DNA from 3 places in the Klebsiella ornithinolytica genome. Region 2 is predicted to be linked to each of the others. Evidence: predicted binding sites of a transcription regulator. Region 2 holds the regulator's gene; each other region holds the start of a gene.
The links. The regulator Fur, encoded in region 2, represses iron uptake genes when iron is present. The targets are predictions, from matches to a motif close to ATAATAATGAGAACNACTATCAA.

Region 1 (2,271 bases), 2.3 Mb from region 2:
CTGGTGGTGCAGATTGCCCAATATGGGGGCAGGAGGGGGGACTGGCATCCCCCCGGAGGGGTTAATCGAGCTGGGAAATCTCCATTGCCGCGCGGTCAATGACGGCGACAATCTGTTTCAGCTGAGTCTCGCTGATGGCCTGTTGATTTACCTTTAAATCCAGTACGGCTTTAAAGTTCTCCAGCGCCCGCTTCATTTGCGGGTTTTTGCGCAGTTCACAGCCGACCATACGGGCCTGCAAACGTTCCTGGATATGGCCGAGCTGTTCCTGATTCTCGGCATGCAGGAGGCTGCCCTCTGCGGTTATGGCGATTTTTTTGCGGCCATTTTCCTCTTCGACGCTGATAAGACCCTGATCCTGAAGGAGATCAAGAGTTGGATAGATCACACCCGGACTCGGGCTGTAGTTGCCCTGGGTCAGGTTTTCTATCTCTTTAATCAATTCGTAGCCGTGGCTGGCGTTGCGGGTGAGGATGTCGAGGATCACCAGACGCAGTTCGCCATGGCCGAAGAAACGCTGACGGCGTCCGCCGCCGCCGCCACCCCGGCGACCGTGTTCGCCATGTTCGCCGCCCCGGCGGCCATGCTCCCCGCGTTCGCTGTGTTCACCGTGGTGGCCACGTGGCCCTCGACCTTCTTCATGATGATGTCGCATAGTTTGCTCCTGTATGTTTTGATATATCTAATATATATCTAAAAATTAATACTTAGCAAGTATGAATCTGAATATTTTAATAATTATTTGATTTTAAATGTTTTTATTTTGTTTGTTGTACTTTGTTGCTTTTTGTCACGGCTATATCAAAAAAAACTTGCATTCTTTTTTAATGGCAATCATTATCATTTGGGTAAAGTTTAGATATATCTATAAATCTCACGAAGGCGAATGACGATGATAAAAACGAAAGAACCTCAGTACCCGAAACGCGTTCGCAATGAGCTGCGTTTTCGCGAGTTAACCGTGCTGCGCGTTGAGCGCGTCGGCGCCGCCTTCCAGCGCATTGTGCTGGGCGGAGAGGCGCTGGAAGGTTTTGTCTCCCAGGGTTTTGACGACCATACCAAACTCTTTTTCCCGCAAGCCGGTACTGCGTTTACTCCGCCGCAGGTGACGGAAGAGGGCATTAACTGGGGGGAAGGCGTCCGTCCGGCAACTCGCGACTACACGCCGCTGTATGATGCCGAACGTCATGAACTGGCCTATGACTTCTTCATCCATGACGGCGGTATTGCCAGCAGCTGGGCGCTGGCGGCAAACGTCGGCGATAAGCTGGTGATTGGTGGGCCACGCGGTTCGCTGGTGGTGCCAGAGGATTATGCCTGGCAGCTGTATGTCTGCGATGAATCCGGTATGCCTGCGCTGCGCCGCCGTCTGCTGGGCCTTAGCCGCCTGCCCGTGCGCCCGCAGGTTACGGCGCTGGTGACGATCGGCGAGGCATCGTATCAAGATTATCTGGCGGATCTGCAGGGCTTTAATATTGAGTGGATCGTCGGCCATCATTCGTCCGTGGTGGCTGAACGTCTGGCGCAGGTGAGCGTGCCTGCGGAAGATTATTTTATCTGGGTGACCGGTGAAGGCGCTGTGGTGAAATCACTGCTCGGTCGGTTTGAAAATGATGAAATTGACCCGCAGCTGGTGCGTTCCCAGGCCTACTGGCACAGTAAATAGCCTGATGCCCGGGCTACGGCGTCAGCGCGTTGCCCGGGATAGCGGCTATTCTGTTCTGTCGCCCGGCTCAGCGTCGCGTCGCCGGGATATTCCGCTGCGGAGGACGCCGCCTTAGCGTTGTTCTGCCAGCGTTTTGAAGACCTGCGCGACCGCGTGGGCGCCCGGATCCATATTGCCCAGCAGGCTGTCGCTGTTAAGGTACGACGCGCGCCCGGCGTTGGCTTTACTGGCGTGGCAGGTGCGCTCGGCGCCCGCTTCCGCAGCGGCAAACGCCGCCTGTAAATCAGTCGGTGCGACAAGCAGCGACGCCAGCGCCGGCTGCAGCGCATCGATCATCGTGCGATCGCCCTCATCCGCACCGCCGTAAAACTTCATTTGCGCCAGACCGGCGTTTAACGCTTCCGCGACGCCGGCGCCTTGCTCCAGCTTCTGCCCGGCGGCGGTAAAGAAGATCGACATCAGCACGCCGCTGGAACCGCCCATCACCACGGTCAGACGTTCGCCGATCAGGGCCAACAGGGTCGCGAGATCGCCCAACGGCAACTGCTGGCGTTGCAGCAGGTCGGCAATATCGCGCGCGCCAGCGGCAAAGGTGGAGCCGGTAT
Region 2 (2,271 bases):
ATCGGCATCTTTTTTGGCAGCGACACGGGCAACACCGAGAATATTGCAAAAATGATTCAGAAGCAGCTTGGTAAAGATGTTGCTGATGTTCACGACATTGCCAAGAGCAGCAAAGAAGATCTGGAAGCCTACGACATCCTGCTGCTCGGCATTCCGACCTGGTACTACGGTGAAGCTCAGTGCGACTGGGATGACTTTTTCCCGACGCTGGAAGAGGTCGACTTTAACGGTAAACTGGTTGCGCTGTTTGGCTGCGGCGATCAGGAAGACTACGCGGAATACTTCTGTGACGCGCTGGGCACCATCCGCGACATCATTGAACCGCGCGGCGCCACCATCGTTGGCCACTGGCCGACCGCGGGCTATCATTTTGAAGCCTCTAAAGGCCTGGCGGATGACGATCACTTCGTCGGCCTGGCTATCGATGAAGACCGCCAGCCGGAACTGACCAACGAACGCGTGACTCAGTGGGTTAAGCAGGTCTCTGAAGAGCTGCACCTCGAAGAAATCAAAAACGCCTGATGATTGTGCGGCGTTACCGTTAAGTTTCGCCGCATTAATAGATAGAAGCAATCAAACTAATAGCTACAAGTTTTTAACTTTTAATCACATATCTGTACAATGTCCTCTGATTTAACGAGGTCAGGTGACGTAGTTTGTAGCTGGGACCTCGTTTTTGACAGCATACAAGGCCCGATACTTGCAGTTTTCATTTAACGATGGCAGTTCTATAATGAGACGCATTGCATCGGGTGATTCTCTGTATTACTTCCGCTGATGGAAGTAGATCGTTTAGCAACAGGACAGATTCCGCATGACTGACAACAATACCGCATTAAAGAAGGCTGGCCTGAAAGTCACACTTCCACGATTAAAAATCCTGGAAGTCCTGCAGGAACCGGATAACCATCACGTCAGTGCGGAAGATTTATACAAGCGCCTGATCGACATGGGTGAAGAGATTGGTCTCGCTACCGTTTATCGCGTGCTGAACCAGTTTGATGATGCTGGCATTGTGACTCGCCACAACTTCGAAGGCGGTAAATCTGTTTTCGAACTGACCCAGCAGCACCATCACGATCATCTTATTTGTCTCGATTGTGGCAAAGTGATCGAATTCAGCGATGAGTCTATCGAAGCGCGTCAGCGTGAAATCGCCCACCGCCACGGCATCCGTCTGACCAACCACAGTCTGTACCTTTACGGTCACTGTGCGGAAGGCGACTGCCGCGAAGATGAACATGCACACGACGCGCTGGAAAAGTAATTTCCCACCGCGTGGACCACAAAAAGCCAACCTGACGGTTGGCTTTTTTTATGTGCAAACGCCTACCCTTTTCTGCGCGCGGTATGCTCGTCGAAAGCACGGGTAAACGGTTCCTCATCCCAGCGGTTTGCCAGCGCTTCTCGTACCAGAGCCTGTTGGGTTTTCGGTACCATTCCACCTAATGGTGGGTCGGTATCAAGATTGGTGGGGAATGCGTAGCCCCGGGCAGCCACGGCAATCAGTGCCTGAACATCGCCACAGGATTGCGCGCCATGCAAAACGCCTGATGGTTAACATCAGGCGTTTTTACTGACAGGAGCTGGCGCCCGCGATCAGGGCCTGGTGTTGTTGCTGCGAATCTCTTTCCAGATACGATCGCAACGCGCTTTCACCGCCTGGTCATTGCCGGTACGGGTCGCCTGAATACACTGTTGGTAATCCAGAACGCGCACGCTTTCCTGGCTGGCAAACGCCTGATGCTGTTTATCTTCTTTCAGCACGTCGAGAACGCTCTGGCAGGCCTGAACCTTATCCGGATTCCCTTCCGCCGTATTGATACAGGCGCTGTAAGCATCTTTTAGTTTCGTATCTTCTTTTGGCGCGGGGGACTGCGTACAGGCTACCAGGCCCGATGCCATAACCGCGATGAGCAATAGCTTCTTCATAATTGACCTCTCAGGTTTGCGGCAGGTTTACGCCTGCCGCCGCGGCATCAGAAAATAGTGAACGGAGCAATAACCATGAACTTCACGTCACGCTCATCCTGGAAGATATTGCCATAGCCACCGCTCCAGCTCGGGATGTCGGAGTGGTTGTCGTATTGGGTAAAGTGCAGTTTAAACAGCGTTCCTTTTGCCCGGCCGTCCTGTACGGTGTACATGGCATCGAGGCTATACGCGGACTCTTCCAGCCGTTTGTCCGGATTGTAATAGGCGTCCGGCGTGGACATTCTGCCCGGTTTGGCATCCCATGCGTAGACGTAAGAGGCGCCAAACGCCCAGCCC
Region 3 (2,271 bases), 2.3 Mb from region 2:
GTTGTCGAGGTATGCAGCAAGCTCGGCGTCGGTCAGACGTTTATTGAGGACAAAAGAGAACAGGCCGCTGCTGCCGGTAAAATCGCGCTGCCAGAACTCGTGGCCTTTGCTGCCCGGTAGCGCAGGGTGATTGACGCGCGCGACCTGCGGATGTTGCGCCAGCCATTCGGCGATACGCAGGCTGCTTTCATGATGCTGACGCAGGCGCACGCCAAGGGTGCGCAGGCCGCGGCTGGTCATATAGGCGGTATCCGCATCGACCATTTGCCCCATCAGGTAGGCGTTTTCCCGCAGCTGATCCCAACAGCGTGCGTTGGATACCGCGGTACCGACCATCGCATCAGAGTGGCCTATCAGGTATTTCGTCCCGGCCTGGATGGAGATATCGACGCCAAAATCCAGCGCTTTAAACAGCACGCCGGCAGCCCAGGTGTTGTCGATCATGATAATCGCCTGTGGGGCAACGCGGCGTACGGCGGCAACGATTGCCGGAACGTCGTGAACTTCCATGGTGATAGAGCCGGGAGACTCGAGGAACACCACCCGGGTGTTTGGCTGAATCTGGCGGGCGATATCGGCGCCAGTCAGCGGATCGAACCAGCTGGTGGTGACGCCGAGCTTCGCGAGGATTTTAGTGCAAAAGTCCTGGCTGGGCTCATACGCGGTGTTGGTCATCAGGACATGGTCGCCCTGTTCAACGAAGGCCAGAATAGTATTGGCAACGGCTGCGGCGCCGCAGGGAAACAGCGCGCACCCGGCGCCACCTTCCAGTTCACACATGGCTTCCTGTAACGAAAAGTGGGTCAATGTCCCGCGACGGCCGTAAAACAGCTCGCCTTTTGCCCGGTTGCGGGTGGCGTGCTTTTTGGCTTCGACAGTCTCGAACACCAGCGATGAAGCACGCTGAATCACGCTGTTGACCGAGCCATGAGTATATTTTTTACTGCGCCCGGCATTGACCAGCGCGGTATCAAGATGTTTATCAGCCATGTTTTTTTACCTGGTTTTATACGTCTGGACGTCTAAACTAACATGAATGGCCCAACCTGTACCGGGGAATGGCCGATACGGGCAAAAATTTTGCGAAATCCGCGGTCGGCCACTTTTTTACTGCGTAAGCGCAAGGAATCTAAACGTGATTTGCTGCACAGTGTAAATACTAATGAGAACCACTATCAATTCGATGCTTTTTTGATATTATTGTGCTCAGATTTTGTGATTGACGTCCTGGAGATTCAGCGTGGGTAATAATTTGATGCAGGCGGACCTGTCCGTTTGGGGTATGTATCATCATGCCGATATTGTCGTTAAGGTCGTGATGATTGGCCTGATTTTGGCGTCGATAGTCACTTGGGCTATCTTTTTCGGCAAAGGTGCTGAAATGCTCTCCAGTAAGCGCCGTCTCAAGCGCGAACAGCAGTTGCTCGGCGAGGCTCGTTCTCTCGATCAGGCCAGCGATATCGCCAGCAGTTTCCACCCGAAAAGCTTAAGCACCCAGCTTATCAACGAAGCACAGAACGAGCTGGCGCTCTCTGAAGGCGTCGAAGATAACGAAGGGATTAAAGAGCGTACCGGTTTCCGCCTTGAGCGTCGCGTGGCGTTCGTCGGCCGTTACATGGGCCGCGGCAACGGTTATCTGGCGACCATCGGGGCGATTTCCCCGTTCGTCGGCCTGTTTGGTACCGTCTGGGGTATCATGAACAGCTTCATCGGCATTGCGCAGACGCAGACTACCAACCTTGCAGTCGTTGCACCGGGCATCGCTGAAGCGCTGCTGGCAACGGCTATCGGCCTGTTTGCGGCGATTCCTGCCGTGGTTATCTATAACATTTTTGCCCGCATGATCGGTAGCTACAAAGCGTCGCTCGGCGATGTTGCCGCGCAGGTGCTGCTGCTGCAAAGCCGTGACCTGGATCTGAGCGCCAGCGGCGTAAAACCGGTCCGTACCGCGCAAAAATTACGAGTAGGTTAATGCTTTATGGCAATGCATTTTAACGAAAACCTCGATGATAACGGCGAAATGCATGACATCAACGTCACGCCGTTTATCGACGTCATGCTGGTGCTGTTGATCATCTTTATGGTGGCGGCACCGCTGGCGACCGTGGATGTGAAGGTCAACCTTCCGGCCTCCTCAAGTCAGCCGCAGCCGCGTCCGGAAAAGCCGATTTATCTGTCGGTGAAAGCGGATAAAACGATGTTCCTCGGCAACGATCCCATTACCGAAGAGAGCATGATCGGCGCGCTGGATTCGCTGACTGAAGGGAAGAA

Region 1: a site for Fur is predicted at 822-844, ahead of Q1L34_RS03165 (siderophore-interacting protein). Genes of this name have one in related genera too.
Region 3: a site for Fur is predicted at 1,157-1,179, ahead of exbB (tol-pal system-associated acyl-CoA thioesterase). Genes of this name have one in related genera too.

The regions. Positions count from the first base shown of each region.
Region 1 is NZ_CP130153.1:655,755-658,025, forward strand. It holds gene Q1L34_RS03160 (PadR family transcriptional regulator) at 62-655, opposite strand; gene Q1L34_RS03165 (siderophore-interacting protein) at 893-1,666, shown strand; gene Q1L34_RS03170 (glycerone kinase) at 1,778-2,271, opposite strand, start outside.
Region 2 is NZ_CP130153.1:3,949,892-3,952,162, forward strand. It holds gene fldA (flavodoxin FldA) at 1-522, shown strand, start outside; gene fur (ferric iron uptake transcriptional regulator) at 815-1,267, shown strand; gene Q1L34_RS18880 (hypothetical protein) at 1,330-1,545, opposite strand; gene Q1L34_RS18885 (ChiQ/YbfN family lipoprotein) at 1,600-1,932, opposite strand; gene chiP (chitoporin ChiP) at 1,980-2,271, opposite strand, start outside.
Region 3 is NZ_CP130153.1:723,078-725,348, forward strand. It holds gene metC (cystathionine beta-lyase) at 1-990, opposite strand, end outside; gene exbB (tol-pal system-associated acyl-CoA thioesterase) at 1,241-1,972, shown strand; gene exbD (TonB system transport protein ExbD) at 1,979-2,271, shown strand, end outside.